One region of the Streptomyces daghestanicus genome, then DNA from elsewhere that is predicted to be linked to it. Evidence: riboswitches for the same ligand, from Rfam matches in the RefSeq annotation. Region 1 holds a riboswitch; each other region holds the start of a gene.
What was found. Region 1 has a riboswitch for cyclic di-AMP ahead of Sdagh_RS11085 (M23 family metallopeptidase). Riboswitches for the same ligand answer to the same signal wherever they lie in the genome.
Positions count from the first base shown of each region.

Region 2: it holds a riboswitch for cyclic di-AMP, as region 1 does, so the genes downstream of both, Sdagh_RS16620 (transglycosylase SLT domain-containing protein) here and Sdagh_RS11085 (M23 family metallopeptidase) in region 1, are expected to answer to the same signal.
Region 3: it holds a riboswitch for cyclic di-AMP, as region 1 does, so the genes downstream of both, Sdagh_RS27200 (LysM peptidoglycan-binding domain-containing protein) here and Sdagh_RS11085 (M23 family metallopeptidase) in region 1, are expected to answer to the same signal.
Region 4: it holds a riboswitch for cyclic di-AMP, as region 1 does, so the genes downstream of both, Sdagh_RS23745 (LysM peptidoglycan-binding domain-containing M23 family metallopeptidase) here and Sdagh_RS11085 (M23 family metallopeptidase) in region 1, are expected to answer to the same signal.

Region 1 is NZ_BNDX01000008.1:353,287-358,391, reverse strand. It holds gene Sdagh_RS11100 (DNA gyrase/topoisomerase IV subunit A) at 1-51, opposite strand, end outside; gene Sdagh_RS11095 (M16 family metallopeptidase) at 383-1,732, shown strand; gene Sdagh_RS11090 (M16 family metallopeptidase) at 1,729-3,117, shown strand; cyclic di-AMP (ydaO/yuaA leader) riboswitch at 3,319-3,479, shown strand; gene Sdagh_RS11085 (M23 family metallopeptidase) at 3,492-4,256, shown strand; gene Sdagh_RS11080 (GntR family transcriptional regulator) at 4,582-5,105, shown strand, end outside.
Region 2 is NZ_BNDX01000008.1:1,570,687-1,575,791, reverse strand. It holds gene Sdagh_RS16630 (GNAT family N-acetyltransferase) at 1-757, opposite strand, end outside; gene Sdagh_RS16625 (HAD family hydrolase) at 988-1,791, shown strand; gene Sdagh_RS16620 (transglycosylase SLT domain-containing protein) at 1,802-2,299, opposite strand; cyclic di-AMP (ydaO/yuaA leader) riboswitch at 2,304-2,466, opposite strand; gene Sdagh_RS16615 (polyprenyl synthetase family protein) at 3,130-4,140, shown strand; gene Sdagh_RS16610 (LolA family protein) at 4,380-5,105, shown strand, end outside.
Region 3 is NZ_BNDX01000016.1:74,349-79,453, reverse strand. It holds gene Sdagh_RS27215 (DUF501 domain-containing protein) at 1-429, opposite strand, end outside; gene Sdagh_RS27210 (FtsB family cell division protein) at 460-942, opposite strand; gene eno (phosphopyruvate hydratase) at 1,038-2,318, opposite strand; gene Sdagh_RS27200 (LysM peptidoglycan-binding domain-containing protein) at 2,568-3,314, opposite strand; cyclic di-AMP (ydaO/yuaA leader) riboswitch at 3,318-3,484, opposite strand; gene Sdagh_RS27195 (LysM peptidoglycan-binding domain-containing protein) at 3,667-4,734, opposite strand; gene Sdagh_RS27190 (cytochrome P450 family protein) at 4,903-5,105, opposite strand, start outside.
Region 4 is NZ_BNDX01000011.1:316,072-321,176, reverse strand. It holds gene Sdagh_RS23755 (MBL fold metallo-hydrolase) at 1-51, opposite strand, end outside; gene Sdagh_RS23750 (SGNH/GDSL hydrolase family protein) at 238-1,023, opposite strand; gene Sdagh_RS23745 (LysM peptidoglycan-binding domain-containing M23 family metallopeptidase) at 1,255-2,136, opposite strand; cyclic di-AMP (ydaO/yuaA leader) riboswitch at 2,141-2,300, opposite strand; gene Sdagh_RS23740 (tyrosine-protein phosphatase) at 2,722-3,519, shown strand; gene Sdagh_RS23735 (DUF6126 family protein) at 3,526-3,645, opposite strand; gene Sdagh_RS23730 (helix-turn-helix domain-containing protein) at 3,642-4,259, opposite strand; gene Sdagh_RS23725 (aspartate aminotransferase family protein) at 4,325-5,105, opposite strand, start outside.

The DNA.
Region 1 (5,105 bases):
CTCCTCGTACGGGTCGTCGGGCGGCGGGGTCTTCGTACTACGGCGGGCCATCGCTGCCGGCTCCTCGCTGAAGCGTGAACGGTGATCTGACGCGTCCCATTGTGGACCGCGGCACTGACAGCGGCCGACCAGGACCTCCGACGGGCGCCGCGGCCCGCTGCCGCCCGCAGGGTACGCCCTGCCGGGGAGGGCCCCTCGCCGCGTCCGGCGCGTGCTCGCTCTCGGCGTAGCGGAGCCGGGAACTCCACCGGAGGTCCGCACGCTTGCATACAGTGGCAGGATCGGTAGGAATTCCGCAGTTCCGACCAGTGATCCGGTGCGGACCGGTGATGCGGTCCGGTCCGTGATCCCGCCCAAGTTCTCCGCGATCGAAGGGACGTACATGCCCATGGGTCACACGGCCACAGCCGAGGCAGGCTCCGGCGGCCTGACAGCGACCGAGCACCGCCTGGCCAACGGTCTGCGCGTGGTGCTCTCCGAGGACCACCTGACCCCGGTCGCGGCGGTGTGCCTCTGGTACGACGTCGGCTCCCGCCACGAGGTCAAGGGACGTACCGGTCTGGCTCACCTTTTCGAGCACTTGATGTTCCAGGGCTCCGCCCAGGTCAAGGGCAACGGCCACTTCGAACTGGTGCAGGGCGCCGGCGGTTCCCTCAACGGCACCACCAGCTTCGAGCGCACCAATTACTTCGAGACCATGCCCGCCCACCAACTGGAGCTGGCGCTCTGGCTGGAGGCCGACCGCATGGGCTCCCTGCTCGCCGCCCTGGACGACGAGTCGATGGAGAACCAGCGCGACGTCGTCAAGAACGAACGCCGCCAGCGCTACGACAACGTGCCCTACGGCACCGCCTTCGAGAAGCTGACCGCCCTCGCCTACCCGGAGGGCCACCCCTACCACCACACGCCGATCGGCTCCATGGCCGACCTGGACGCGGCCACCCTGGAGGACGCCCGCGCGTTCTTCCGCACCTATTACGCGCCGAACAACGCGGTGCTGTCGGTGGTCGGCGACATCGACCCCGAGCAGACGCTCGCCTGGATCGAGAAGTACTTCGGCTCCATCGCCTCCCACGACGGCAAGCCCGCCCCCCGGGACGGCTCGCTGCCCGAGGTCATGGGCGAGCAGGTGCGCGAGGTCGTCGAGGAGGAGGTACCGGCCCGCGCCCTGATGGCCGCCTACCGCCTGCCGCACGACGGCACCCGCGCGTGCGACGCGGCCGACCTGGCGCTCACCGTCCTCGGCGGCGGCGAGTCCTCCCGCCTCTACAACCGCCTGGTGCGCCGCGACCGCACGGCCGTGGCGGCCGGCTTCGGCCTGCTGCGCCTGGCGGGCGCCCCGTCCCTCGGCTGGCTGGACGTGAAGACCTCCGGCGACGTCGAGGTGCCGGTCATCGAGGCCGCCATCGACGAGGAGCTGGCCCGGTTCGCCGAGGAGGGCCCCACCGCCGAGGAGATGGAGCGCGCCCAGGCCCAGCTGGAGCGCGAGTGGCTGGACCGGCTCGGCACGGTCGCCGGCCGCGCCGACGAACTGTGCCGGTACGCGGTCCTGTTCGGCGACCCGCAGCTCGCCCTCACCGCCGTGCAGCGCGTCCTGGAGGTGACCGCCGAGGAGGTCCAGGAGGTCGCCAAGGCCCGACTGCGCCCCGACAACCGCGCGGTGCTCGTCTACGAGCCCACCGCCCCCGCGGCCGACGACGCCACCGACGAGAACGAGGAGGCGGCCAAGTGACCGAGCTGGCCACCATGGAATTCCACCCTCAGCCGCAGGCGGGCGAGCCCAGGCCCTGGGCCTTCCCCGCCCCGGAGCGCGGCGCGCTCGGCAACGGCCTGACCGTCCTGCGCTGCGACCGCCCCGGCCAGCAGGTCGTCGCCGTCGAGCTGTTCCTGCGGGCGCCCCTGGACGCCGAGCCGGCCGGCCTGGACGGCGTCGCCACCATCATGGCCCGCGCCTTCTCCGAGGGCACCGACAAGCACTCCGCCGAGGAGTTCGCCGCCGAGCTGGAGCGCTGCGGCGCCACCCTGGACGCGCACGCCGACCACCCCGGTGTCCGCCTCAGCCTCGAAGTGCCCGCCTCCCGTCTCGCCAAGGCGCTCGGCCTGGTCGCCGACGCCCTCAGGGCGCCCGCCTTCGCGGACAGCGAGATCGAACGCCTGGTGCGCAACCGGCTCGACGAGATCCCGCACGAGCTGGCCAACCCCTCGCGCCGGGCCGCCAAGGAGCTGTCCAGGGAGCTGTTCCCGGCGGACTCCCGGATGTCCCGCCCGCGCCAGGGCACCGAGGAGACCGTCGCCGGCATCGACTCCGCCGCCGTCCGCGCCTTCTACGAGAAGCACGTGCGGCCCGCCACCGCCACCGCCGTGGTCGTCGGCGACTTCACCGGCGTCGACCTCGACGCCCTGCTCGACGACACCCTCGGCTCGTGGACGGGCTCGGCCGCCGAGCCGCGCCCCGTGCCGCCGGTGACCTCCGACGACACCGGCCGGGTCGTCATCGTGGACCGCCCCGGATCGGTCCAGACGCAGCTGCTGATCGGCCGCACCGGACCCGACCGGCACGACAGCGTCTGGCCCGCCCAGGTGCTCGGCACGTACTGCCTGGGCGGCACCTTGACCTCCCGCCTGGACCGCGTCCTGCGCGAGGAGAAGGGCTACACCTACGGCGTGCGGGCCTTCGGCCAGGTGCTGCGCTCCGCGCCCGACGGCACCGGCGCCGCGATGCTCGCCATCAGCGGCTCCGTCGACACCCCGAACACCGGACCGGCCCTCGACGACCTGTGGAAGGTGCTGCGCACCCTCGCCGAGGGCGGGCTCACCGACGCCGAACGCGACGTCGCCGTGCAGAACCTGGTGGGTGTGGCGCCGCTGAAGTACGAGACCGCGGCGGCCGTCGCGAGCACGCTGGCGGACCAGGTCGAGCAGTACCTGCCCGACGACTACCAGGCGACCCTCTACCAGCGGCTCGTCACCACGGGCACGGTCGAGGCCACCGCGGCGGTCGTGAACGCCTTCCCGGTGGACCGGCTGGTGACCGTCCTGGTGGGTGACGCCGCGCAGATCAAGGGGCCCGTCGAGGCCCTGGGCATCGGCGAAGTCACCGTGGTGAGCGCCGAGTAGCGGCGCACGCGTGGGGGTGGCCCCGGTGACGGTTCTGTCACCGGGGCCGCCCTATGTCCGAATGGGGCGGATTGGCATAGAGGTTGCCTGTCTGCGCTGTGGGATGAGCAACAAAAACCCGGTTCTGTTTGAGTCTTGAACGGGCGCCCGCTTAGCGTCTCCCAGGCTGTTCGTCAGGCAGTGCGCCGCACCCGCGGCACCGGACAGTCATCGCCGAGTCCCCGTACGGCGCGAGCCAGGGGAGCCGGGGACCCATCGTCCCTGGGGTGAATCGGACGCCCGCGCGTGAGCGAGGGGGTCCGTAGGAGACCTTCCTGCTCCGAACCCGTCAGCTAACCCGGTAGGCGAGAGGGAAGGAAAGGACCAGCCCCCACATGGCGTTCACGCGCGCCACCGGCAAGCACCGCCGACCCGGCCGGATGCACCGCACCACCGTCCGCGCGGCGGGTGTCGCGACCCTCACCACCACCGGCGTCCTCGGCACCCTGGCCGCCCCGGCGCTCGCCGCCGAACCGGCCGCCGAGCAGACCGGCCTCACCCCGGTCGTCACCCTCGGCGACTCGGTGGCCGAGGAGGTCGACGCCCAGGCCGCCGCCCAGCGGCAGGCCGCCGAGTTCGCCGCCGCCCGGGAGCAGGCCGAGCGGGCCGCCCGCGAGCGGGCCGCCGAGGCCGCCCAGCAGGCCCGTGAGGACCAGGAGCGCGCCGCCCGCGAGGCCGAGCGCAAGCGCCTGAACACCTACGTGTCGCCCATCAGCGGCTCGTACGTGTCCACCGCCTACCAGGCCAGCAGCGGCCTGTGGTCCTCCGGCACGCACACCGGCATCGACTTCCACGCCGCCTCCGGCACCCCCGTCCACGCCGTGGGCGCCGGCACCGTGGTCGAGGCCGGCTGGGGCGGTGCGTACGGCAACCAGGTCGTGATCAGGATGCACGACGGGACGTACACGCAGTACGGCCACCTGTCGTCCATCGGCGTCTCGGTGGGCCAGGCGGTCACCCCGGGCCAGACGATCGGCCACTCCGGGGCGACCGGCAACACCACCGGGGCGCACCTGCACTTCGAGGCCCGCACCACCGCCGAGTACGGCTCGGACATCGACCCCGTGGCCTACCTCCGCTCCCACGGCGTCACCGTCTGACCCTTCCGCCGCACTCCTGGAAAGCCCCGGCTCACGAGCCGGGGCTTTTCCACGTCGGGGGCGCGCCGAGGGCTCGTCGCAGGCGCCTGGGGCCTCGTTCGGATCACGCCGCGGACGCGGGGCCTGGCACGCGCACCGGCGCGGGGAAGGCGCAGCCGATTCCCCGCGACCTGATCCGAACGACAGGCCCTAGGAGCTGACCAAAAACAACCCAAAATCCGTCCGGTAAAGCGGACCCCCGTCGGAAAGCGCGCCGCATTGCAATAGAGTCACTGAACACGCGTCAATCGTCGACGTTTCACGGGGATTAAGGCGGAGGTCGGTCATGCGTATTCCGGCGCACTCGGTGTGCACGGCGATCAGGGACGACATCGTCGCCGGTGTCCTCGAACGCGGCAGCCGGCTCACCGAGGAACTCCTCGCCCGCCGCTACGGCGTCTCCCGCGTCCCCGTGCGCGAGGCCCTGCGGACCCTGGAGGCCGAGGGCTTCGTGGTGACCCGGCGCCACGCGGGCGCGTGCGTGGCCGAACCGACCGAGCAGGAGGCCGCCGACCTGCTGGAGATGCGGCTGCTGCTGGAGCCGCTCGGCGCCGCGCGGGCCGCCCAGCGGCGCACCGAGGCCCACCTCAAGGTGCTGCGCGGCCTGGTGCGGCTCGGCCAGGAGCGGGCCAGACGGGGCAACAGCGAGGACCTGCGCTCCCTGGGCGGCTGGTTCCACGAGACGCTCGCCCAGGCGGCGGGCAGCGCGGCGCTCACCTCGACGCTGACCCAGCTGCGGCACCGGATCGCCTGGATGTACGCCGTGGAGGCGCCGGCCAGCCCCGTGGACACCTGGGCGGAGCACGGCGC
Region 2 (5,105 bases), 1.2 Mb from region 1:
ACGCCGGGAACCAGCAGGCCAGGACCGTCGACGAACGCAGCCCGAAGTGGGCGGCGACCGGGCGGGAACCGGCGTAGAGGACGGACAGGGTGCCGGTGCACTCCGGGGTCCGGGTGACGGCGAGCCGGCCGACCAGCCCGGTGATCCACCGCTGGGCGAACCGGTCGCGCCGCCCCGTCCTGCGGTACTGCGCCGACTTCCACGCCATGAGCGTGCGCAGCGCGGCCGGTTCGCGTTCGTCGAACACGAACCGCACCTCCCCGGCCTGCCGGCCCAGCCGCCGCTCCTTGGCGAGGGTGGTCCTCAGGAACTTCGGGGACCGGACGCGCAGCGCCTCCTCGTACGCCGGGTAGCCGTCGGCGACGTCGATGACGTGGGAGGCGTGCACCTCGGCGGCGTACGGCGTGAACAGCCCTTGGCCGGCCTCCAGGTTGTCGAAGGCGAAGCTCGACAGGGAACAGGCGCGCAGCAGCCGGCGCGGGTCGGGCAGCGCGCCCTGGCGCAGCACCGCCCCCTGGCGGTCCGACACCCCGAGACCGATGGCCCGGCCCTGCCCCAGCGGCCCGCGCTCGTACGGCAGGAAACCGGCTCTCTCGCCGCCCTCGTGGAGCACGGCCACCCGCGCTCCGGGACGGACCGCGCCCACCGCTTCGGTGAACTCCGGTTCCATGAAGGGGTTGCGCGGGGCGTGCGACTTGGCGCGCAGCTCACGCCAGTGCTCCCGTTCCTCCGCGCCCAGTTCCCCCGGCCTCAGCACACGAACGCGTCCACTGCTCAACCCGACCCCCCGATCAAGTCCCCCTGGACAGAAGGAAGGTACCCCTGGGCCCGCGCGGAGGGTAGAGAGCAGAGCATGTTGCTGCCAACCGGTGCACAGCTCTTGAACCGCCTTTAGCCGGTGTTGCGTGCGGTTTCGGACAGACGGGTGTGTGAACCGGGGTGTGACGGAGGTGAGTCGGACGCCCGCCGTGTCCGTATTCTCTGATCATGGACCCCACCGCATACGCACTCGTCGCCACCGATCTGGACGGAACGCTGCTCCGCGGCGACGACACCGTCTCCGAGCGCTCGCTCGCCGCGCTCGCGCGGGTGGCCGGGGCCGGCGCGCACCACCTGGTGGTGACGGGTCGGCCGGCGCCGAGAGTGCGCCCGCTCCTCGGCGACCTCGGCGGCGGGGGGCTCGCCGTGTGCGGCCAGGGCGCGCAGGTGTACGACGCCGGCGCGGACCGGCTGCTGTGGTCGGTCACCCTGGACCGGGAGCTGGCCGAGACCGCGCTCGGCAAGATCGAGGCCGAGGTGGGCGAGGTGTACGCCGCCGTCGACCAGGACGGCGTGGACGGGCTCACCCTCATCGAGCCGGGCTACCTGATGCCGCACCCGACGCTGCCCGCCGAGCGGGTGGACCGGCGCGACGACCTGTGGGCGGCGCCCATCAGCAAGGTGCTGCTGCGCCACCCGTGGCTGGGCGACGACGAGCTGGCGGACGCGGCGCGCGCGGTGGTCGGTTCGCTGGCGACGGTCACCATGTCGGGGCCGGGGACGGTCGAGCTGCAGCCGTGCGGGGTCACCAAGGCGACCGGGCTGGCGCTGGCGGCCGAGCACCTGGGGCTGAGCCCGCGGCGGACGATCGCCTTCGGGGACATGCCGAACGACATCCCGATGTTCCTGTGGGCGGCCCACGGCGTCGCCATGGCCGGCGCCCATCCGGAGCTGAGGGCGGTGGCCGACGAGGTCACCGCGTCGAACGAGGACGACGGCGTGGCCGTCGTCCTCGAACGACTGTTCAGCTGAGCCGCGGGGCTCAGTACGCGCTGTAGACGTTGTCCATGGAGCCGTACCGGTCGGCCGCGTAGTTGCAGGCGGCGGTGATGTTGGCGACCGGGTCGTACAGGTCCCAGGAGGTGCCCTCGACGTGGTAGGCGTCGAAGGTCGGCTGGATCACCTGGAGCAGGCCCTTGGACGGGGTGCCGTTGACGGCGTTGATGTCCCAGTTGTTGATGGCGAACTGGTTGCCGGACGACTCCCGCATGATGTTGCGGTAGATGCCGTTGTAGGTGCCCGGAATGCCCTTCTCGGCCATGATGTCGAGCGACTGGCGGATCCAGCCGTCCAGGTTGTTGCTGTAGCCGTTGGCCGCGGTCAGGGCGGCCGTGGTGGTCGCCGTCGTCGAGTCGGCGGCGGACGCGCTGGTGGCGCCCATGACCGGCAGGGCGAGCACGGCGGCGCCGGCGCCGAGGACGGCGAGCTTGCGGGCGAGACGGTTGGTCCCGGTGATCCGCCGAAGGCTGTTGGCAGGCATGGTGAATCCCTCTCCTGACGCCTGCGGGGTGAGCTGTCGGGTTCGGGCGGGGAGGTGCCCGGCCGCGCCCTGTACGGCGCGGCTTCACCCCGAGCCGCTCCGGTCCGAGGACCGGCGCGGCGACTTACCTGGGTCCCCCGCTCCTGCCGTGAATGTGTTGAGTCGGATGGGTGCCGGGCGGTGGCAGGATTCGGCGTCCGCTCGACAGGCCGGGAACGTATGCGACAGCACATGTCCGGAACAAGTGCGGGTTTCACCTAACGTGCCTGTTGACCTTGGTCTGAGGCATTTGGGGTGCTTGATCCTTTGCGACTGCCAAGAGTCAACTCGCTTGCGCGGCAAGGGGATGGCGGCCTCGGGGCGCCGACGCGCGGACCGGCCGGGACGTGAGTCAACTCACGGGCGTCGACAAGTGGCGCAAATCGGGCAATGACGTCAACTGGGGTTTTACGGGCCAGTGATGGCGGAGCGGGGGTGCCCCGCTCACCGGGGCCGGGGTGAGGCGGGAGCGGGGGCCGGCGGGGCGAATGGGTGACGTTCCCGGGTCGCACGGCGTTGGGAGGAGTGGTGGGATCTTCGGTGGGCCCCGCACGCCGGCGCCCCCGGCGGTCCGGCGGTGTCCACGTCGGCGCCGCCCCTCGATGTCGATCCTTGTCCGCTCATATCACCTGATCAAAAACATACAGCTCATGATCCGATACCGACCGGCCTGTAACGGTGGGCGCTATCGGTGATCGAAACGTGACCGGATACGCTGACTTGAGTGAGGGCAGCGACTTATCGACCAGCCGTGTAACCGCGAGTAGACACCAGCAGACAGGAGACCCCTCGTGACCGTCGTCGGGCCGTTCGGGCTGAGCGTGCGGGACCAGGCTCTGGAAGCCGATGTCCAGGCCGGAATGGCGGCAGTCGAGGAAGGGCTGCTCGAGGCAACCAAGAGCGAGGTGCCCTTCATCACGGAGGCCGCCCAGCACCTGGTGAAGGCCGGCGGCAAGCGGTTCCGGCCGCTGCTGGTGATGCTCGCGGCCCAGTTCGGCGACCCCTACGCCCCCGGCGTGGTGCCCTCGGCCGTCGTCGTGGAGCTGACGCACCTCGCCACGCTGTACCACGACGACGTGATGGACGAGGCCGCCGTGCGGCGCGGGGTGCCCAGCGCGAACACCCGCTGGGACAACTCGGTCGCGGTCCTGACCGGCGACTTCCTCTTCGCCCGGGCCTCGCAGATCCTCGCCGACCTCGGCCCCGAGGCGGTCCGGGTGCAGGCCCTGGCCTTCGAGCGGCTGGTCACCGGCCAGATCCTGGAGACCGCGGGACCGCAGGACGGCCGGGACCCGGTCGACCACTACCTGGACGTGCTGGGCGGCAAGACCGGCTCGCTGGTGGCGGTCTCGTGCCGGTTCGGCGCGATGATGTCCGGCGCCGACGAGACCGTGGTGGACGTCCTCACCCAGTACGGCGAGCGGCTCGGCGTCGCCTTCCAGCTCGCGGACGACGTCCTGGACATCGCCTCCGACTCCACCGAGTCCGGCAAGACGCCCGGCACCGACCTGCGCGAGGGCATCGCCACCCTGCCCGTCCTGCGGCTGCGCGAGCGCGCGGCCCGGCTCGGCCTGGCCGATGACCTCGCCCTGTGCGAACTGCTCGCCTCCGACCTCACCGACGACGACCGGCACTCCGAGGCGCTGCGCCTGCTGCGCGCCCACCCCGCCCTGGAGCAGGCGCGGCGGGACACCGTCCGGTACGCGGAGGACGCCCGCGCCGCCCTGGCCCCGCTGCGGGAGTGCGACGCGAAGACCGCGCTGGTCGAGCTGTGCGACGCGGTGGTGCACCGGGCCGGCTGAGGCCCGTCCCCTACGGGACGGCGGCGGAGCCGTCCCCGGGTGTCATACCGCAGCAGTACACGGAGTTGGGCCTGCGGTCTGACGCTTTCCGGTGGCCGGTTTGGTCAGATGGTCCTCACGGAAAACACCATTCCTCACCGATTCGGGTGAGAATGGCGGCTCAGGGCGGACTTCGGGGTGGACCGGTGGGACCGGCGCGAGGTCGCGACCGGCCGCCGCCGACGACGGAGGTAGGGCACATGGCACCGTACGGTTCCGACGGCAGCACGACCGGCAGCACGACCGGCGGAGAGACCGAGGAGCGCGGGGCGGGGCGGCGCAGGGCCGCGCGGTACGTCGTCCCGGTCACGGTGATGGGCGTCGCCGCGGCGACGATCGGACTGGTCCCCGCGCTGGCCGACTCCGGCGACCCCGACCTGCCCGCGATATCGGCGCAGCGGCTGGTGGAGAAGATCGCCGCGTCGGACACGCAGCGCCTGTCCGGCACCGTGAAGATCAGCACCGACCTCGGGCTGCCGGACCTCGGCGGCCTGGAGAGCGGCCTGATGTCCGGTGCCGCCTCGCCCTCCGCGGCGGACGGCGACGGCGGCTCCGCCGCGGACCCGACCGCGCACCTCACCGAGCTGGCCTCCGGCACCCACACCCTGCGCGTCGCGGCGGACGGCCCCGACCGGCAGAAGGTGTCGCTGCTCCAGGACGCCGCCGAGTACAGCCTGATCCACGACGGCACCGACGTCTGGGGCTACGACAGCGCCTCCAACGAGGTCTACCACTCCACGGTCCCCGCGGCCGGCGGTTCCGGCGACGCGGCCGGCGGGCGGCGCGGTGAGCTGCCCGCCACCCCGAAGGAGCTGGCCCAGGAGGCCCTGAAGGCGGTCGACGCCACCACGTCCGTGACCGTCGACGGCACCGCGCAGGTGGCCGGCCGGGACGCGTACCGCCTGGTCGTGGAGCCGAAGCAGAAG
Region 3 (5,105 bases), on a different contig from region 1:
GGCGGCCAGCGAGTGGGCGACCAGGACGTGCAGGCACTTGACCCGGTCCGGCATGCCGCCGGCGCTCGGGAATCCGGTCAGCTCCTCGATCTCGTCGCGGCGCCGGATGTAGTCCTCGTGCGCGGCGCGGTAGGCGGCGGCCAGTTCCGGGTCGGCGGCCAGCCGCTCGGTCATCTCCTTCATCACCCCGTTCGCCTCCAGGGTGCCGATGGCGGAGGCGGCCCGCGGGCACGTCAGGTAGTACAGCGTCGGGAACGGCGTGCCGTCGGGCAGCCGGGGCGCGGTCTCCACGACGTCGGGCTGCCCGCAGGGGCACCGGTGCGCGATGGCGCGCAGTCCGCGCGGCGGACGGCCCAACTGCTGCCGGAACGCCTCGACGTCCGCGTCGGTGGGTTCGGTGCGCGGGGTGGGCGGCGGGGGCGTGTGCATGACTGGCTTCTGTCGGTCTTCCTGTAAGTCCTACTGATGACTGGTGCCGGCGTCGGCCTTGTCGACCCCGTCGAAGACGGTCCGGTACCAGGGGCGGCCGGCCGCTCCGGCGCCGGCCCGGGACTGCCGCGCCGTGCCCGGGTCGATGACGATGAAGCCCGTCTCCCCCGGCATCACGTAGTGCAGCCGCTGCCGGATCTGCTGCTCGGCGTAGGCGTCGTCCTGCCAGCGGGCCTTGAGGTCGCGCAGGTGCTCGACGCGCTGCCGGGCCTGCTGCTTCTCCCGCTGGAGGTCGGCGATCTCGGCGCGCTGGGCGACGTACTGCCGTATCGGGTAGGCGAGCACCACGACGAGGGAGCAGAGCACCATCACGAGCAGGGCCGCCCGGCCGGTCAGCCGGGAGCGGCGGGCCTGCCGCTTGGTCTGCGAACGGTAGACCCGGGCCGCCGTCTGCTCCCCCAGCGCCCTGATCCTGGTCGTGGTGGAGAAACGGTCCCGGTCCTTCACGGCCATCCGTCTTCCGCCTCCCGTGCACGCGCGTACGTCCCCGCACACGGTACGGGACCGGGTACGGGGACGTACGTACGACGCTGCCTACCGGCGGGCGGTCAGCCCTTGAAGCGGGGGAACGCCGAACGGCCGGCGTACACCGCGGCGTCGTCGAGGATCTCCTCGATGCGCAGCAGCTGGTTGTACTTGGCGACGCGCTCGGAGCGGGCCGGGGCGCCGGTCTTGATCTGGCCGCAGTTGGTGGCGACGGCGAGGTCGGCGATGGTGACGTCCTCGGTCTCGCCGGAGCGGTGGGACATCATGCACTTGAAGCCGTTGCGCTGGGCCAGCTCGACGGCGTCCAGGGTCTCGGTGAGCGAGCCGATCTGGTTGACCTTGACGAGCAGCGCGTTGGCGGCGCCCTCCTCGATGCCGCGGGCGAGGCGCTCGGGGTTGGTGACGAACAGGTCGTCACCGACGAGCTGGACCTGGTCGCCGAGGCGCTCGGTGATGGTCTTCCAGCCCTCCCAGTCGTCCTCGAACAGCGGGTCCTCGATGGAGACCAGCGGGTAGGCGTCGACCAGCTCCGCGTAGTAGTCCGTCATCTCGGCGGCGGTGCGCTCCTTGCCCTCGAAGGAGTAGACGCCGTCCTTGTAGAACTCGGAGGCGGCGACGTCCAGGGCGAGGGCGATCTGCTCGCCGGGGGTGTAGCCGGCTTCCTTGATCGCTTCGAGGATGAGGTCGAGGGCCTCGCGGTTGGAGCCGAGGTTCGGGGCGAAGCCGCCCTCGTCGCCGAGGCCGGTGGAGAGGCCCTTGTTCTTCAGGACCTTCTTCAGCGTGTGGTAGACCTCGGCGCCCCAGCGCAGGGCCTCGGAGAAGGACTCCGCGCCGATCGGGGCGATCATGAACTCCTGGATGTCCACGTTGGAGTCGGCGTGCGAGCCGCCGTTCAGGATGTTCATCATCGGCACCGGCAGCAGGTGCGCGTTCGGACCGCCCAGGTAGCGGAAGAGCGGCAGGTCGCTGGCCTCGGAGGCGGCGTGCGCGACGGCCAGGGAGACGCCGAGGATGGCGTTGGCGCCGAGCGAGCCCTTGTTGTCGGTGGCGTCCAGGTCGAACATGGCCTGGTCGATCAGGCGCTGCTCGGTGGCGTCGTAGCCGACCAGCTCCGGGCCGATCTGCTCGATGACGGCGAGGACGGCCTTCTCGACACCCTTGCCGAGGTAGCGGTTGGCGTCTCCGTCGCGCAGCTCGATGGCCTCGAAGGCGCCGGTGGAGGCGCCGGACGGGACGGCGGCACGACCCGTGCTGCCGTCGTCGAGGCCGACCTCGACCTCGACCGTGGGGTTGCCTCGGGAGTCCAGGATTTCCCGGGCTACGACGACGTCGATGGACGGCACGAGCATCTCCTTCTTCAATGTGACGCTTCGGTGTGACGCGGGTGCGCGGCACGCGGCGGCTCTGCGGGTCCGAGCCTAACCGGCTCCGGGCGATCGGCCAGCCGGTCACCCACCCGTTGTACGGAACCGAGAGTAAATTGTTTCTGAACGGAACAAAAGAAGCCCCCGCTTTCGGGCGGCCGGACCTGGACATGACCCCGCCCCGGCGCGTACGGGGGAACACGCGCCGGGGCGGGGAGCCGTGCGGGCTCAGCTGAGGTGCAGCTGCTGGCCCGGGTAGATGAGGTCGGCCTCGTCGATGATGTCGTCGTTCAGGTCGAACAGCTTCGACCAGCCGCCCTTGACGTCGTGCGCCGCGGCGATCGAGCTGAGGGTGTCGCCCTTGACCACCTTGTACTCGCCGTCGCCCTTCTCGACCTTCTCGCCGGTCGGGGTGGTGACGGTCTTGCCGGACTTCTGCGTGGACTCGGCCGCCGGGCGCTCCTGCGAACGGCTGGCGGGCTGCTCCTCGGCCGTGCGGCTCCCGGTGGAGCCGGTGCTCTGCTCCTGGGTGCTCTGCTCCTGGCCGCTCTGCGAGGAGCTGCCCGAGGAGCCCGAGGAGGAGGAGCCGGAGCCGCTGTACGAGGCACCCGACAGGCCCGTGCCGCAGTTCGGCCAGGCACCCTTGCCCTGGGCCGCCAGGACCTTCTCGGCGACCTGGATCTGCTGGTCCTTGCTGGCCTGGTCGGCGGTGGAGGCGTACTGCGTGCCGCCGTACGCGGCCCAGGTGGAGGCGGAGAACTGCAGACCGCCGTAGTAGCCGTTGCCGGTGTTGATGGACCAGTTGCCGCCGGACTCGCACTGGGCGACGGTGTCCCACTCGGAGGTGGTGGCGGCGGAGGCGTTGCCGGCCGCCATCAGCGGGGCGGCGACGGCGGCGCCGGTCACGCCGGCGATGGCGATGGCCCGGGTGGCCTTGAACGGACGACGGTGCTTGCCCTTGCTGGAAAACAGCATGGTTGATCCCCTCACCGACGCCTGCGAGGTGAGCTGTCGGGTTCGGGCCGGTTGAGTTGCCCGGCCGGGTCCCTCACGGGAGCCGGCTTCACCCCTAGCCGCCCCGGCTCAACTGCCCGGTGCGGCGCCTACCTTGGGTCCCCCGCTCCTGCCTGCGGCGCTTGACGCGACGACTGTTCCCGGACTGCCGCTGGCAGGATTCGGCGTTGCGGCGGCCGGGGCCCGCGATGGCGAGCGGTCTTGACCGTAGCCAGGCTCGCGGGGGATTTTCAAAGACGATCAGTACTTCTGAGACCTATCTCTCACGATGTTTATTACGGACATTCAGCGCGAAGCATGACGCGAACTGCCGCTACTTTTCAACCGGTTCGACCGCAACCGCAAGCTTCTGACCGGGCAGGATGTGGTCGGGGTCGGCGCCGACGGTGGCCTTGTTCCCGGCATAGAGGGAGTGCCATCCCCCGTCCAGCTCCAGCGAGTCGGCGATGGCCCAGAGACTGTCGCCGGTCCGCACGGTGTACGTCCCGTCCGCCGCGTCGCGGGTGTCGCCCTCGCCGCGCGAGGCATGCCGCCCGGAGGACGCCGCCGAGCGGCCGTCCGCGGCCTCGCCGTCGGCGGCCGTGCGGCGGTGCCGTCCGGCGCCGGAGGCGTCCGGCCCGACGGTCTCCGTCAGATGCGAAGTCGCGGGGCGGGGCTCGACGTTGCCGGAGCCGTCCCGCTCGGTGGTGGCCGCGTCGCCGGGGTCGCCGGAAGCGGCGCCCGAAGCGGGCGAAGAGGGGGAATCGGAGGAAGTGTCGGACTTCGGCGTTTCATCACTGTCGTCCGACGAGGTGTCATCCGTCGCCCCGCCGGAGGGGGTGGGCGACGGCGAGCCCTTCGACGCCTTCGCACCGGCGGACTCCTCCGACGGGGCGGAGGAATCGGATGAACCGGAGGAAGCGGATGAATCATCCGGCTTCGACTCCGAGTCCGGCTTCGCCGTCGACCCCGCGCCCGACTCCGCCGTCGTCCCGGACGCGTCGTCCGACGCGCCGGCGTCCGGGGAGCCGCCGTCGAGGCCGGAGAGCAGCCCGCAGGTCGGCCAGGTGCTGACGCCCTTCGCGGCCAGGACCTTCTCGGCGACCCGGATCTGCTGGGCGCGGCTGGCCTGGTCGGCACTGGAGGCGTAGGCGAGGCCGCCGTACGCCTCCCAGTCGTCCTGCGTCAACTGCAAACCGCCGTAGTACCCGTTGCCGCTGTTCTGGCTCCAGGCGCCGCCGGTCTCGCACTCGGCGACACGGTCCCAGGTCGTGCCGTCGGCCGCGTGGGCGCCGGTGGCTCCGAGGAGCGGGATCGCGATGGCGGAGCCGGTGACTCCGGCAGCGACGACCAGGGCCGGGGCCTGGCGGGGGCGACGGTGTCGGCCGTTCCCGGAGAGCATGCGGAGACCTTTCACGAGACAGCAGGGCCCGCGCGGCGGTCTGACTCGGCGCCGCGCTGATCCGTGAACGTATAGGCATACGATCACTCATCACAAGTTCATGCCGTGCAGATCACATGGAGATCACGGACCTGAGTGCGTGTCACCTTTGCGGGTGTGACGGCTCCTTCAGGGGACGGGGGTGAAGGAGACGGGCAGGGTGCGCAGGCCGCGCATGATGAGGCCGCCGCGCCAGCGCAGTTCGGCCGGGTCGGCGGCCAGACTCAGGTCGGGCAGGCGGGTCAGCAGCGTGGCGAGCGCGGTCTGGCCCTCCAGGCGGGCGAGCGGGGCGCCGAGGCAGTAGTGGATGCCGTGGCCGTAGCCGAGGTGCT
Region 4 (5,105 bases), on a different contig from region 1:
TTCGGGCCGCAGCGCGTACAGCCCTGAGCTGCGGGAACGGAAACCGGCCACGGTACCTCCAGGTGGAGTAGGACAGACCTTCATTATGGTCGTCCGGTGTGACAGCGGTCTCCGCCGCCGGTCGTCCGGCCGACACCGCCCCGGAGGGCCTCCCGGGCAGCGGCCGGCGCGGGCCGCCCCGGGGAACTCACCCGCGCACAAGGCCCCAGGAGTCCCCCTGAGGCCCACGGGAACGCCTCAGGCGACCGGCGCGATCCGCATCCTGATGTCGTCCGCCGACAGCGTCCCCTTGGCCATCACATGGTCGCCGGAGGACTCACCGCGCAGCCGGCGCCCGATCCACGGCACCAGGTGCTCCCGCGCCCACTGCACGTCGTCCCGGCGGATGTCGAAGGTGCCGCGCGGCGGCAGCGGCGGCCAGGGCTGCTCGGGGTCGGCCGGCACCGGCAGGCCGAGGGCCTGTCCGGCGCGCAGCGCCACGCGCGTGTGCCCCTCGGGCGAGAGGTGCAGCCGGTCGGTGTCCCAGGCCCGGCGGTCCTGCACGCTGCGCAGCGACCACAGGTCGAGCACCGGGCAGCCGTAGCGGTCGGCGACGGCCCGCACATGCCCGTTGTACGTGGCGATCTTGCCGCGCAGGTGTTTCAGCACGGGCACCCGCCGGGTGTCGAAGCCGGTCGTCACCAGGACCGTGCCAGCCGCCGCGGCGAGCGCCGCCACCGCCCGCTCGAACCGCTCCGCCACCTCGTCCGGATCGGTGCCGGGCCGGATGATGTCGTTGCCGCCCGCACAGAAGGAGACCAGGTCCGGTTTGAGGCCGACGGCCTGGGGCACCTGGTCTGCCACGATCTGGTCGAGCAGCTTTCCGCGTACGGCGAGGTTGGTGTACGTGAAGTCGCCCTCGGGCCGCCGGTCCGCGAGCAGGACGGCGAGGCGGTCGGCCCAGCCGACGAACGCCCCGTCGGGGCCGGGGTCACCGACACCTTCGGTGAAGCTGTCACCCACGGCCACGTACGACCCGATCACTGCTCTCTCGTCACTCTTCGAATCGTCTGCCACATCGGCCCATGATTCACCTTCGAATGTGACCTACGCGACCGTAGGCAGGGGTTGACGGGCGGTGAGAAAGGCCACTCCTAAAGTGTTGGCCAACTCAGGAATAAGCGCAGCCCGTTCCCTGCGGCGCCGGCGTCGAAGGCCGGACCCGGGGATCGGGGTCCGGCCTTCGACGGGCAGCGGGGTGGCGTCCTGGTGGTGTCAGACGGTGACGCCCTGCGACCGCAGGTAGGCCAGCGGGTCGATGTCCGAGCCGTAGTCCGGCGTGGTGCGGATCTCGAAGTGCAGGTGCGGGCCGGTGACGTTGCCGGTGGCACCGGAGAGGCCGAGCTGCTGTCCGGCGGTGACGGCGGCGCCGCTGGAGACGGAGATCTGGGACAGGTGGGCGTACTGGGCGTAGTGGCCGTCGGCGAGCTTGATGACGACCTGGTTGCCGTACGCGCCGCCCCAGCCGGCGGAGACGACCGTGCCGGCGCCCACGGCCTGCACGGGCGTGCCGGTGGGGACGACGAAGTCGGTGCCGGTGTGGTAGCCGCTGGACCACATGCTGCCCGACTGGTGGTACGGGGTGCCGACGGCGCCGCCCGCCACGGGAGCCACGAAGGAGGCGGCCGAGGTGACCGCGGCCGTGTCGGCCGTCTTCTCGGCCTTCTCCGCCTTCTCGACCTTCTCGGTCTTCTCGGTCTTCTCCGTCCGGGCCGAGGCGCCCGAGGACTCGGCGGAGTCCGTGCCCGCCGCCTTGCCGCCGAGGGTGAGGGTGAGCTTGAGGCCGGGACGGATCAGCGACGGGTCGTCGCCGACGGCGTTCCGGTTGTCGGCGTAGAGCTTCTTCCAGCCGCCGCTGACGTGCTGGTCGTCGGCGATCTTCGCGAGGGAGTCGCCGGCCACCACGGTGTACGTGGCCTTCTGGGCGGCCTGCGCGGAAGCGGGGGCCGACACGGTGGCGGACTGGGCGGGAGCCGCGTGGGCCCCGGCGGCGCCCATGAGCGGCAGCGCGAGCGCGGCGCCACCGGTGCCGGCGACGGCCAGGGTGCGGGTCAGACGCTGGGTCTTGGTACGGCGGTGCTTACTCTTCGCGGGCATGTCGAATTCCTCTCCGGCGCCTGCGAGGTGAGCTGTCGGGTGCGGACTGGAGATGCCCGGCCGCGCCGAATGGCGCGGCTTTACCCCTAGCCTGTTCCGGGAACCGGAACAGGCGGTGTACCTGTGGGTCCCCCGCTCCTGCCGAATACGGGTGGTGAGTGGGTGCGGTCTCCGGTCGGCGGCAGGATTAGGCGTCCGTCCGGATCGGAGGTGAACGTAAGGGACCAGGTCGCACAGCGACAAGCGCGGGGTTTCCGGTAAAGGCGTTTCCCTTGATCCATTGAGGGAAAGATCCGTCACCCTGCGTCGACGGTGAAAAGGCCGGCGAGGGCAAACGCCCTTGAAAAGCACCTCGATTACATGGACATGCGGCGCGACGCACCGTCACGGATATGACGCTGCTCACGCGGTCATTCACCAGCGACTTTTATTACAGGCCGAGTTGGAAAGAAACCGTCAATTCGGACAGATGCAACAGACGTTACACGAAGGGGCAATAGCGACCCCTCGGAGCGGGGAAATGCCGTATCGTCGGCTGTGCCCGCCGCCGAGCAGCGGCAGCGGCACCGAGTGGGAGGAGTCCTCGTGACGCAGCAGGTCCCGTCGACGGAGCCCGAGCTGGCCGGAGTACGCAATTTCCGTGACGTGGGCGGCCTGCCCACCGTGGACGGGCGGCGGGTGCGGTTCGGGGTGCTGTTCCGCAGCGGCCACCTCGCCCACGCGACCGCCGAGGACGCCGCGTTCCTGACGGGCCTCGGCCTGCACACCGTCTTCGACTTCCGCAACGCAGCCGACCAGAAGCTCGAAGGCCCCGACGTGTCCCTGCCGGGCGTGCGCAATGTGAACCTGCCGCTGTCCGACCCCGCCGACGGCGCCGAGTTCTGGAAGATGGTCCGCGACGGCGACCTCGACCAGCTGCGGGAGATCCTCGCCGACGGCAAGGGCGCGGGCCGGATGATCGCGTCGTACCGCTCGATCGTCACGGACCGCACCGACGAGCACTCGCGGGTGCTGCACGCGCTCGCCGAGGACAGTGTCCCCGCCCTGATGCACTGCGCGGCCGGCAAGGACCGCGCGGGCCTGTCGATCGCGGTGACCCTGCTCGCCCTGGGCGTGGAGCGGGAGGCCATCGTCGAGGACTACCTGAAGTCCAACGAGAAACACCGCCGCTACAAGGTGAAGCGCAGCGGCTCCGCCGCCTCGGCCTACTCCCCCGAGGTCATGGAGCTGCTCAGTCCCCTGTTCGACGCGCGCGCCGAGTACCTGACGGCGGCCTTCGAGACGATCGAGCGGACCTGGGGCGACGTCGACACCTACCTGGAGCGGGGTCTGCGGATCACCCCGGCCACCCGGGAGCGGCTGCGCGACCGTCTGCTCGACTGAGTCCGGCTACTTCGCGCCGACCTCGAAGAGCAGGTAGACGAAGGCCGCGAAGACATGGCCGACGGCGATGTAGACGATGAGCCGCACCCACAGGGCGCGGGGGAACTTCTCCTCGATGTCACTCATGGCGTGCCTCCGGTGAGGGGCCCCAGGCACAGCGTGGCCGTGGGGCTCTGCAGCAGGGTGTGGACGAACAGCAGCTCGACCCCGTCGGGGTCCGCCGCGGCGATGCGGTGCGGGGTCAGCGAGTCGAAGTGCGCGCTGTCGCCGCGGGTGAGCAGGTGGGTGCCGTCCCCGAGGCGCAGCCGCAGCCGCCCGGCGAGGACGTGGAGCCACTCCTCGCCGGGGTGCACGCGCACGATGTCGCCCTGGGAGCCGTGCGGTACCTGGACCCTGAGGGCCTGCATGCCGCGGCCGGACGCGCCGGCCTGCCAGTAGGTCCAGCCGCCCGCGGCGGTCGGCTCCATGTCGGCGGCGCGGATCACGGCGTCCCGTTCGACGGCGGTCTCGCCGAGCAGCTCGGAGACCGTCGTACCGTAGATACGGGCGAGGGCCAGCAGCATCGGCAGCGAGGGCTGGCGCTGCCCGGTCTCCAGCCGGGAGAGGTGGGCCGGGGACAGCCCGGCGGCGCGGGCCGCGGTCTCCAGGGTGAGGGAGGCGCGGCGGCGCAGGGCGCGGAGCTGGGGCGCCACGGCGGGCAGCTCCGCCACCCCGGGTTCCGGGGCTTCCGAGGGGCTCATGCCCTCCATTCAGCCGCACCCTTGCCTGTGGGGCAAATTTCTTGCCCCACAGGCAAAAAACGGCCTCAGCGGTGGGCCACCGCCTGTTTCACCAGGGTCTTGCCGAAGTCCCACATCAGTCCGCCGCCGTTGTGGGCGTCGTCCATGACCTCGGTGAACGCGTCCACGAACCGGTCCACCTCCCGCTCCCCCACGATCAGCGGCGGGATGAGCTTGATGACCTCCAGGTGATCGCCCGAGACCTGGGTGAGGATGCGGTGCCGCTGGAGCAGCGGAACCACGACCATCTGTGCGAACAGGCCCTTGCGGGCGGCCTGGAGCATGGCCCAGCGGCTGCGCAGCCTCAGCGCCTCGGGCCGGCCGAACTCGATGCCGACCATCAGCCCCCGGCCGCGTACGTCGGCGAGCAGTTCGTACTTGTCGATCAGCGCCGCGAGCCGGGAGCGCAGCAGGTCACCGGTGGTCCGGGCGTTCTCGACGATCCGCTCGTCGTCCATGACGTGCAGGACGGCGAGGCCGGCCGCCATGGCCTGCGCGTTCGCCCCGAAGCTGGCCGAGTGCACCAGCACCCGGTCCATCGAGGAGTAGACCTTCTTGAAGATCCAGTCCTTGCCGAGGGTGGCGCCGACGGGCACGTACCCGCCGGAGAGGGCCTTGGCCACGCACACCAGGTCCGGTTCGACCCCGGCCTCGTGCTGGTAGGCGTAGAAGTCGCCGGTGCGGCCGAGGCCGGTCTGCACCTCGTCGGCGATGAGCAGCGCCTTGTGCCGGTGGAGCAGTTCCTGCGCGGCCCGCAGATAGCCGGGCGGCGCCTCGTTCACGCCCTTGCCCTGGATCGGCTCGACG